2 linked regions of the Variovorax paradoxus genome follow. The protein of the gene in region 1 interacts with the protein of each later gene in a pairwise test. Links are inferred from orthologs where the notes say so. Each region holds a gene or a part of one and is shown on either strand. Other genes may lie near its edges.

The links. Proteins that work in one complex are often made in the same cells at the same time.
Region 2: the proteins of QHG62_RS12250 (region 1) and rlmB interact in binary tests that used the Escherichia coli proteins (3 or more experiments, as listed by UniProt). The link is inferred for Variovorax paradoxus from one-to-one orthologs.

The regions. Positions count from the first base shown.
Region 1 is NZ_CP123990.1:2,515,523-2,520,350, reverse strand. Bases 1,037-4,025 are described here. They hold QHG62_RS12250 (NAD(P)H-hydrate dehydratase), read right to left. Parts: upstream 3,269-4,025; coding sequence 1,805-3,268; downstream 1,037-1,804. Other genes in these bases: QHG62_RS12245 (D-amino acid dehydrogenase), read right to left, coding at 3,320-4,025; QHG62_RS12255 (SDR family oxidoreductase), read left to right, coding at 1,037-1,788. Outside these bases: rnr (ribonuclease R), read left to right, coding at 1-969; more of QHG62_RS12255, read left to right, coding at 1,024-1,036; more of QHG62_RS12245, read right to left, coding at 4,026-4,576; QHG62_RS12240 (amidase), read right to left, coding at 4,627-4,828. UniProt on the Escherichia coli protein: Bifunctional enzyme that catalyzes the epimerization of the S- and R-forms of NAD(P)HX and the dehydration of the S-form of NAD(P)HX at the expense of ADP, which is converted to AMP.
Region 2 is NZ_CP123990.1:1,832,073-1,836,754, reverse strand. What follows is about bases 763-3,605. They hold rlmB (23S rRNA (guanosine(2251)-2'-O)-methyltransferase RlmB), read right to left. Parts: upstream 2,636-3,605; coding sequence 1,889-2,635; downstream 763-1,888. Other genes in these bases: QHG62_RS09005 (hypothetical protein), read right to left, coding at 2,691-3,605; QHG62_RS09015 (NAD(P)/FAD-dependent oxidoreductase), read left to right, coding at 763-1,878. Outside these bases: QHG62_RS09020 (NAD-dependent succinate-semialdehyde dehydrogenase), read left to right, coding at 1-535; more of QHG62_RS09015, read left to right, coding at 670-762; more of QHG62_RS09005, read right to left, coding at 3,606-3,671; QHG62_RS09000 (ABC transporter ATP-binding protein), read right to left, coding at 3,668-4,390; QHG62_RS08995 (arylesterase), read left to right, coding at 4,389-4,682. UniProt on the Escherichia coli protein: Specifically methylates the ribose of guanosine 2251 in 23S rRNA.

The sequences.
Region 1 (4,828 bases):
ATTACCGACGATCCGCGTCCCGGCGAGTTCCAGGCCATTGCCGAAGCCACCAAGGAGCGGCCTGACGCGCAGCAGATCCACACGATGCTGCTTCGCTCGATGCAGCAGGCGATCTATACGCCCATCAACAGCGGCCACTTCGGCCTGGCGTACGAGGCCTATACGCACTTCACGAGCCCGATCCGGCGCTACCCGGACCTGCTGGTGCACCGCGTGATCAAGGCCATTCTCGGCAAGACGCGCTATCAGCTGCCGATGCTGCCGACTCCTGGCGAGGCGCATGCCAAGCTTGCCAAGCGGTTGGCTTCGCGCGTGAAGGCGCCGACCACCAAGCCGCAGAAGGCCACCGTCGCGCCCACGAAGGAAGTGCTGGCCTGGGAAGCCGCCGGCCTGCATTGCAGCGCCAACGAGCGCCGTGCCGACGAAGCCAGCCGCGACGTCGAAGCCTGGCTCAAGTGCAAATACATGCGCGAGCATCTGGGCGAGGAATACGGCGGCGTGGTCACCGCGGCCACCACCTTCGGCATCTTCGTGACATTGGACGCCATGTATGTCGAGGGGCTGGTGCACATCACGGAACTGGGCGGCGAATACTTCAAGTTCGACGAAATGCGCCAGGAACTGCGCGGCGAGCGCACCGGCATCCGCTATGCCATCGGCACCCGCGTGCGGGTGCAGGTGAGCAGGGTCGACCTGGACGGGCGCAAGATCGATTTCCGCCTGGTGCGCGAGGGTGAAGAACTCACGTCGCGGGCCATGAAGGACAAGGGCGTGGGCTCGGCCGGCGTGCCGGTCAAGGCATCAGCCAAGCGCAGTTCGCGCCACAAGGCCGAGGCGGCCCCCGAACAGCGCGGCGACCGCGCAGTCACTGCCGCGGCAGGACCTCAATCTGCGATGCAAGCCTTCAAGTCGGCGGTGAAGAAGGCTGCCAACAAGATGAAGGGGCGCAAGCCACCGCGCCGCACATGATGCATCGCATCCATATACAAGCAAGACAGACAAGCTGAGAAGGAGACACTGAGCATGAGCGTGGAAAACAACAAGGGCCGCATCGCCATCGTCACAGGCGCGGGCACAGGCATCGGACGCGCCGCGGCGCTCGCATTGCTGGCCGACGGCTGGAGCGTGGGGCTGGCGGGGCGCCGCCCCGAGCCACTGGAGCAGGTGGCGGAAGAGTCGGGCGCCGGCGCACGCGCGTTTGCAGTGCCCACCGACGTGGCCAACGCCGAATCGGTGCAGGCGCTGTTCGCCGCCGTGGTCGAACGCTTCGGCCGTGTCGACCTGCTGTTCAACAATGCCGGCGTGGGCAACCCGCCGGGCCCGTTCGAAGACTGGACGCCGGAGCAATGGCGCGGAGTGGTCGACATCAACCTGAACGGCATGTTCTTCTGCATCCAGCAGGCGTTCCGCACAATGAAGGCGCAAACCCCGCGAGGCGGCCGCATCATCAACAACGGTTCCATCTCGGCCACGGCGCCCCGGCCGAATTCGCCCGCCTACACGGCGACCAAGCATGCGGTCGAGGGCCTTACCAAGACCGCATCGCTCGACGGGCGCAAGTACGACATCGCGGTCGGCCAGATCGACGTGGGCAACGCCATGACCGAACTGGCTGCGCGCATGGCCAAGGGCGTGCCGCAAGCCAACGGAGAGCTTGCGATCGAGCCGCTGATGGACGTCAAGATCGTCGGCCAGTCGGTGCTCTACATGGCAAACCTGCCGCTGGAAGCCAACGTGCTGTTCCACACCGTGATGGCGACGAAGATGCCCTTCGTCGGACGCGGCTAGGGCCTCCAGGACCTCGTCAACCGGGTGCCTGGCGCGCCAACGCGCCGGCCGTCAGGGGCGGCGCATCGGCCGGCCAGGTGTCGGCGATGTGGCCGTGGCGCCAGACGGCGTGGTGCGCGGCCTCGAAGGGCGGTTGCCCCGAGGCCAGCGCGGCGCCAATCATCCCGGCCAGCACGTCGCCCGTGCCGGCGGTTGCAAGCGCTGCGTTCCCGGTCGGGTTCAGCACAGGCGGCCTCCCGCTGCTGCCTGCAATGACCGTTCCCGAGCCTTTGAGTACGGCAATGGCGCCGTAGCGTGAGGCCAGCTTGCGGGCAGCTGCCAGCCTGTCCGCCTGAATGTCCGCGGCCGTGCAGTTCAACAAGCGTGCGGCTTCGAGAGGATGCGGGGTGATGACGGTGGGTTTTCCACGCCGCGTGCGTGATGCCAGTTGCGCCTGAAGGGCGCTGTCGCCGGCAATGGCGTTCAATGCATCGGCATCGAGCACCAGTGCGGCCGCCGTCGCCAATACGCGTGGCAGCACCGCGCGTACGGCTGTACCTCCACCGCATCCGCAAACCGCAGTCATGCCGGAAAGATCCAGCGTATCGGCATCGCGCAGCATCAGTTCGGGCTGTGCCACGTCGACCGGGGCCGCGCTCGGGTCGAGCAGCCCGGCAAACACGCGTCCGGCACCGGCATGCAATGCGGCCGATGCGGCCAGCAGCGCTGCGCCGGCCATGCCGGAGGCACCGCCGATCACGGCGACATCGCCGTAGCTGCCTTTGTGCGACGCGTGGCTGCGCGGTGCTGCCGTGGGCATGCCCGCAAGGCATGCGGCGGGCGCTTCGGCGATGCCGCTGCCGCAACCCAGGTCATCGAACCACACCGTGCCTGCCGAATCCCGGCCTTGTGCCGTGAAAAGGCCTGGTTTGAGGCTCAGAAAGGTGATGCAGAAACGAGTCGATGCGGCATCCGAGCAACCAGGAATGCTTGTAACCCCGGTGTCGGCATTCAACCCCGAAGGCACATCGACACTGAGCACCGGTTGGGCTGTCGAATGCATCTGGCGAAGCCATTCGGCCATGGGGTTCTCGATCGGCCGGGCGGCGCCGATGCCGAGCAGCGCATCGATGGCCAGTCCATAGGTGGCGGGCGGGGTCGGCGCGAAGATCACGCCGGCATCCCTGGCTCGGCGAAGCGACACCTTCGCATCCGCCGGCAGCCGATTTTCATCGCCGGTGAAAGTGACGATCGGCAAAAACCCCCGGTGCTGCAGCTGCGCGGCCGCTTCGAAACCGTCGCCGCCGTTGTTGCCGGGCCCGCATGCTATCCAGATCGTGCGCGCATGCGGCGCGATTGCCATGGCCAGCCGGGCTACAGCCAGGCCGGCGCGCTGCATCAGCGTATGGGCAGGGAGGGCGGCTGCCGCCGCTTGCTCGATGCGACGCGTTGCCGCGATGTCGAAAAGATTGGCGACCGTGCCGGACGTGATTCGCTGCATCGAACCATTTTGCCGCCCTTGAGCAGCCAGCTACCGAGGGAACTGCGGAATCTAGCGAAGGTAGAGCCGCTCGACGCCCAGCCCTTCCAGGTCGACGCCCGCATCGCGGCCCCTGATCAGGTCGGCCACCACACGCGCACTGCCGCACGACAGCGCCCAGCCGCTCGACCCGTGGCCCAGGTTGAGCCAGACGCCCGGCACGCCACTGGCGCCCAGCACCGGGGGGCCGTCGGGCAGCATCGGCCGTGCGCCCTTCCATTGCTGAACGCCCGACTGCAGCGTGACTGCGCCAGGGAACCAGTCGTGCAGCACCTTGTAGAGTGTTTGCACGGCGGACGGGTTCATGGTGGCCAGCGAGCCGCCGATTTCCGCGCTGCCGGCCACGCGCACGCGCTGGCCCAGCCGCGAAATTGCGACTTTGTAGCGTTCATCCATTACCGCGCTGCGCGGCGCGTTGAGCGATTCGCGAATGGGCGCGCTGACGGAATGGCCGTAGATGGGGGCGAGCGGAATCCGAAGACCGAGCGGCCGCAGCAGCGACGCCGAGGCAAGTCCGGCGCACACCACTACCGCATCGAAACGCAGCGGCGGGGAACCGCTCGCAAGCGAGAGGGAGGTGGGCTCGGCGCGGCTCAGCGGCGCAATGTCGCAATTGAAATGAAACTCGGCGCCGAGCGCCTCGGCCTCCCACTTGAGCAGCAGCGCAAACTGGCGGCAGTTGGCCACCTCGTCTTCGGGCAGGTAGATGGCGCCTGCAAGTGCGGTGTCGGTGCTGAGCGCAGGTTCGATGCGCCGGGCCTCGTCGGCATCGACTTCGCGAAAGACGCTGCCCGCCGCCCGCAGGACGTCGAGGCCGGGCTGCACCAGCTTTTTCTCGCGCTTGGAGCGCAGCAACACAAGGTAGCCGTCGCTGCGCTCATAGCTGAGTTCGCGCGCTTCAGTCACCTCATGCAGGCGAGTGCGGCTGTAGAAAGCCAGGCGCTGCATGCGGGCACGGTTGGCCAGGTAGGTTTCGAGCTTGCAGGCCTTCTGCCAGCGCGACATCCAGCCAATGTCGCGCGAACTCAGCGGCCAGCGCAGCTTGACGGCACCGTGAGACGAGAGCAGCGAACGCAGAACCTTGGCACGCATGCCCGGGGCGGCCCAAGGCGTTACATAACCCGGTGCGACCACGCCCGCATTGGCAAAACTGGCTTCCTCGGCCGCTGCACCGCGGCGCTCGAATACAGACACTTCATGGCCGTCCGAAGCCAGTTCCCAGGCGGTGGTGACGCCGATGATCCCGGCGCCCACGATCGCGATTTTCATTGAATGCTTGAGTAAGAAGAGATGGCTGACGCCGGTCGATAGGCGTGCAGCTATTGTCTTCGCAGTGCGTGTTCCGTTTGTAAGGCAATCGCGAGAACGGCATCGTCGTGCAGTGCGGCGTGCCACAGCATCAGGCCTGCCGGCAACTCGCCGGCGGCATGGCAGGGCAACGAAATGGCGCAGCCGTCGAGCATGTTGATGATCGACGGGTTGCGCAGCAGCAGCGCGTTGACGCGGAAGAACTCTTCGTCG
Region 2 (4,682 bases), 680 kb from region 1 along the record:
GGCGCGCGTGGGCGCGCTCAAGGTCGGCCCGGCCACCGAGCCCGATTCGCAGATCGGCCCGATGATCAATGCCCGCGCGGTCGACAAGATGGAGCGCCATGTGCGCGATGCCGTGGCACGGGGCGCGCGCGTGGTCGTCGGCGGAGAGCGCCTGCGTTCCGCGCGCTGCAAAGGCCCCAACTACTATGCGCCCACGGTGCTGGTGAATGCCGATCCATCCATGGAGTGCAGCTGCGAAGAAACCTTCGGCCCCGTGGTGCCGGTCACGCGCTTCGACACCGAGGCCGAGGTGATCGCGGCCGCCAACAGCACGCCTTTCGGTCTTGCCGCCTACTTCTATTCGACCGACGTGCGCCGCATCTGGCGCGTGACCGAGGCGCTCGAATCCGGCATCGTCGGCATCAACGAAGGCGCCCTGGCCGCCGAGGCCGCGCCCTTCGGCGGCGTAAAGGAATCGGGCTACGGCCGCGAAGGCTCGGTGCACGGACTGGACGACTACATGCACCTCAAGTATGTGTGCCAAGGCCAGCTCTAGCGTAGCGGCGCCGCGCCTGACAGCGTTGCCTGCCTTTCATTTCACACAGGCTTCACATCGCGCGCACACGGCGTAGCTAACTTCGCGTGCGCACCGCAAGTTGCGGTGCTCAACGCCACAGGTCAGCTCGCCCCATGCTCGTTTCCAGCTCCTTCTCCCGCCTCGATTCCCCGCTTTCTGCTGTTGCCGCTCCCGCGCCGCCGATGGCCGGCGGGCGGATTTCGACTGCACAGGTCGATCTGCTTGTAGTCGGAGCGAGCTTTGCCGGGCTGGCTTGCGCCCGCGCTGCGGCACTGGCCGGGCTCAGCGTCATGGTGCTGGAGAAGAAGTCCAGCGCCGGCGCCAAGCTGCACACCACCGGCATCATCGTGAAGGATGCGGTCGATACGGTGCCATGGCTTGCCGAAGTACCGCCCGCCCTGGTGCGCCGCATTGACGGCGTGCGGCTTTACTCGCCCGACATGCGCCACGTGGACTTGCATGCCCCGGGCTACTGGTTCTGGGCCACCGATGCGCCCACGCTGCTCGACTGGATGGTCGGCTCGGCGCGGGCCAGCAGGGTCGACGTGCAGCTTGGCTCATTGTTCGAACAGGCACTGTGGCTGAACGGCCGCTGGGAGATTCCGCTGGGGCACGGGCCCTCCCACGGCACTTGCATCTCTGCCCGCTACATCGTGGGTGCGGACGGCCCGCACTCGCGTGTTGCCAAAGCCTTGGGGCTGTCGCGCAACACGCGCTTTCTCTACGGGGTGGAACACGAATACCTAGGCGCACGCATGGAACCCGGCTTTCTGCATTGCTTTATCGACCGCCAACTGGCGCCCGGCTATATCGGATGGGCGCTCGACGGCGTCGGCGTGAGCCAGATCGGGCTTGCCCGCCGCATGGGCGCACAGGACGCACCGGCGCTTCGGCTCGATCCGCTGCTGCGAAAGATCGCCTCGGTCGTCTCGCCTGGCGATGCACCGCCCATTGCAATCCGTGCAGGGATGATTCCGTGCGGCGGCGTATTGCCCGTGGTGGCGCGCGAGCGCGCGCTGCTGGTGGGCGACGCAGCCGGCATGGTGTCGCCGGTGACGGCCGGCGGCATTCACACCGCGTTGCAGCACGGAGAGCGCGCCGGCGACGCCATTGCGCGCTTTCTGCGGGGCGAGGTGGAAGACCCGGCCGGGTGGTTCGTGCGCAGCTATCCGCGCTTCAGGCTCAAGCGCGCGCTGCGCTGGGCCTTCGATAATTTCCAGAGCGACTGGATGTTCAACCGCCTGCTGGGTACGCCCCCGATGCGGCGCATGGCGGAGCTCGTGTACTTTCACCGCAAGGCCAGCCCCTTGCGAAGGAGCTAGCCGGGCAGATTCAGGCGCTGCGCTGGCGCATTGCCTCGTACAGGCACACGCCGCTTGCCACCGAGACGTTCAGGCTTTCGACCGCGCCGGCCATCGGAATGCTCACCAGTTCGTCGCAGGTCTTGCGGGTGAGCTGGCGCATGCCCTCGCCCTCGGCGCCGAGCACCAGCGCCAACGGCCGCTTGAGATCGCTCTGGTAGATGGTGCCGGGCGCATCGTCGCTGGTGCCCACGCACCAGATGCTGCGTTCCTTCAGTTCGTTCAGCGTGCGCGCCAGGTTGGTCACCATGAAATACGGCACCGTTTCGGCGGCGCCGCTCGCCACCTTGGCCACGGTGGCGTTGATGCCGGCCGCATGGTCCTTGGGTGCGATGACCGCGTGCGCGCCGGCGCCGTCGGCCACGCGCAGGCAGGCGCCCAGGTTGTGGGGGTCGGTCACGCCGTCGAGCACCAGCAAAAGCGGCACGGTGCCGGCTTCTTCGAGGCCTTCGAGCAGTTCGTCGAGGGAGCGGATCTGCGCAACGGGCTCTACGCGCGCCACGACGCCCTGATGGCCGTGGCTGCCGCTGAGCTTGGCGAGGCGCAGTCCGTCGGCCTCGACCAGCCGGACGCCGGCCTCCTGCGCGCGGGCAATGAACTGTTTCATACGCGCATCACGCCGGCTGGCGTCGAACATCACTTCGAGCACCGATTTCGGCGCGGTCTTGATGCGCACGCCAACGGCATGAAAGCCGAAGATCACTTTGGGAGAAGACATCCCCCGATTATCGAGGGCTGCGCGCCTTCTCTTTCAAGCAATCGTCAGGCGACCTTCAGGCGATCGGCAATCCGCTGTGCGCCCGGGTTTTTTCGTCGTGCAGTTCCTGCACGGCCAGCGCGTTCGGATGCACGCTGGCGCTGTTGCCGGCGCTCTCCAGGTACTGGCAGGCGGCATGGCCTTCGGCGACCTTTTCGTAGCGCGCAACCCAGGCGTCGCGCAGCGGCAGCTTTTCGGGCGAAACGGGCCACACGCCCGGCTGCGGCCGCATGTGCTCGCCGATGCCGATGCGCCAGGGCTTGGCGCTCAGGCGGGCGCGAAAGCAGTTCTGGTTGCGGCACATGCGCGCATAGGTCTTGTCGGCGCCCAGCGCTTCGAAGCATTCGGCCACGGCCTGGTCGGCGGGGCTGAAGACATCGTGCATCGCCAGCACCCGAAAGCCTGCCGGCGTGCGGTACAGGCGCAGGTGCCAATCGGGGTGCTGTTGAACGAAGCGCCCGATACGCTCGGCCGCGCGCTTTTCAGGCGCGGGGTTGCCGCTGGCCTCGCCCCGCTTTCTGGCCAAGCCAATGCGGTAGGCGACGATGAAGACGACGATGGCTGCGATCAGCCCGCCCAGCCAGGTCTTGGCGGTCCAGCCGCCGACGATGCCCGCAATGAGCGCGGGCGCCAGCGCAAAACCCACCACGCTGCCGCGCAGCGGCTCGTCGAAGTCGATGTCGACGAAAAGCACGTTGGGCGTGTTGAGGCAGCGCGCACCGTAGCTGTTGCGGGTGATGACGGTGTCGCCCTGCCGTTCGACAATTTCTTCGCGGATGGGCACGCCCTGGGCGCCGTTGTAGGCCAGCTTGCGCTCGCGGCGATTGAGCTCTTCACCGCCGGCTATGCGGTCGAACGCCTCTCGCGTGCGCCGGTCGGCATGCATTTGAGCGGCAATCGGGCTGTCGTCGGACCAGCCATGGCGCCGCACGGTGATTTGTTTGCCGGCTACGCGCTCCTGAATCCGGCCTTCGGCCCAGAACTGGGGAACGATCATGCCTCGAGCGAGGCCACGAGCACAGGCTTGGACTCATTGAGCGCCATGCGCCCGGCTTCGATGGTGATGCGGCGCTCGCACTGGGCCGCAATGCCGCGGTCGTGGGTGACGAGCACGAGCGTGGTGCCGAGCTCGCGGTTCAGGTCGAACATCAGGCGCATGACCTGTTCGCCGGTTGCAAAGTCGAGGCTGCCGGTCGGCTCGTCGGCCAGCAGCAGGGCCGGCTGGACCACAAAGGCCCGGGCCAGCGCCACGCGTTGTTGTTCGCCGCCCGAGAGCACCTTGGGATAGTGGCCAAGCCGCTGCCCAAGCCCCACCCGCCCGAGCATCTCCGTGGCGGCCTTTCGGGCATCCTTGCGGCCGGCCAGCTCCAGCGGCAGCATCACGTTTTCGAGCGCGCTCAGGTTGCCGAGCAGCTGGAAGCTTTGGAAGACAAAACCCACGCGCTGCGCCCTGAGGGCCGCGCGCGCGTCCTCGTCGATGGCAAAGATGTCGTCGCCCGCGAGCTTGACCGTGCCGCGCGTGGGAGTGTCCAGCCCCGCGATGATCGACAGCAAGGTGCTCTTGCCGGAGCCCGAAGCCCCCACGATGGCGGCGGTTTCCCGCGCGCCCAAGGTGAAATCGATGTCCTGCAGAATGTCCAGCGTACCGGTCGAGTCTGTAACGGACTTGAACACGTGCTCGACGGCGACAATGGCTTCAGACGGGAGTTGGGACATGGAAAGGCTTTTCGTTTTGAATCGACGTGACTTTATCTTGACCGCCGCCGCATCCGGCATTGCAGGGACATCGGCACTGGCGCAGGCCCAGCCTGCGGCGGCTCGCAAGCCGGTCATTCTGGTGCTTGGCGACTCGCTCAGTGCCGAGTACGGCCTGAAGCGCGGCGAAGGCTGGGTGCCCTTGCTCGAGAAGCGGCTTGCAGAACAGAAGATCCCGGCCGCGGTGGTCAACGCCAGCATCAGCGGCGACACCAGCTCGGGTGGGCGCGCCCGCTTTGCCTCGCTGCTGGCG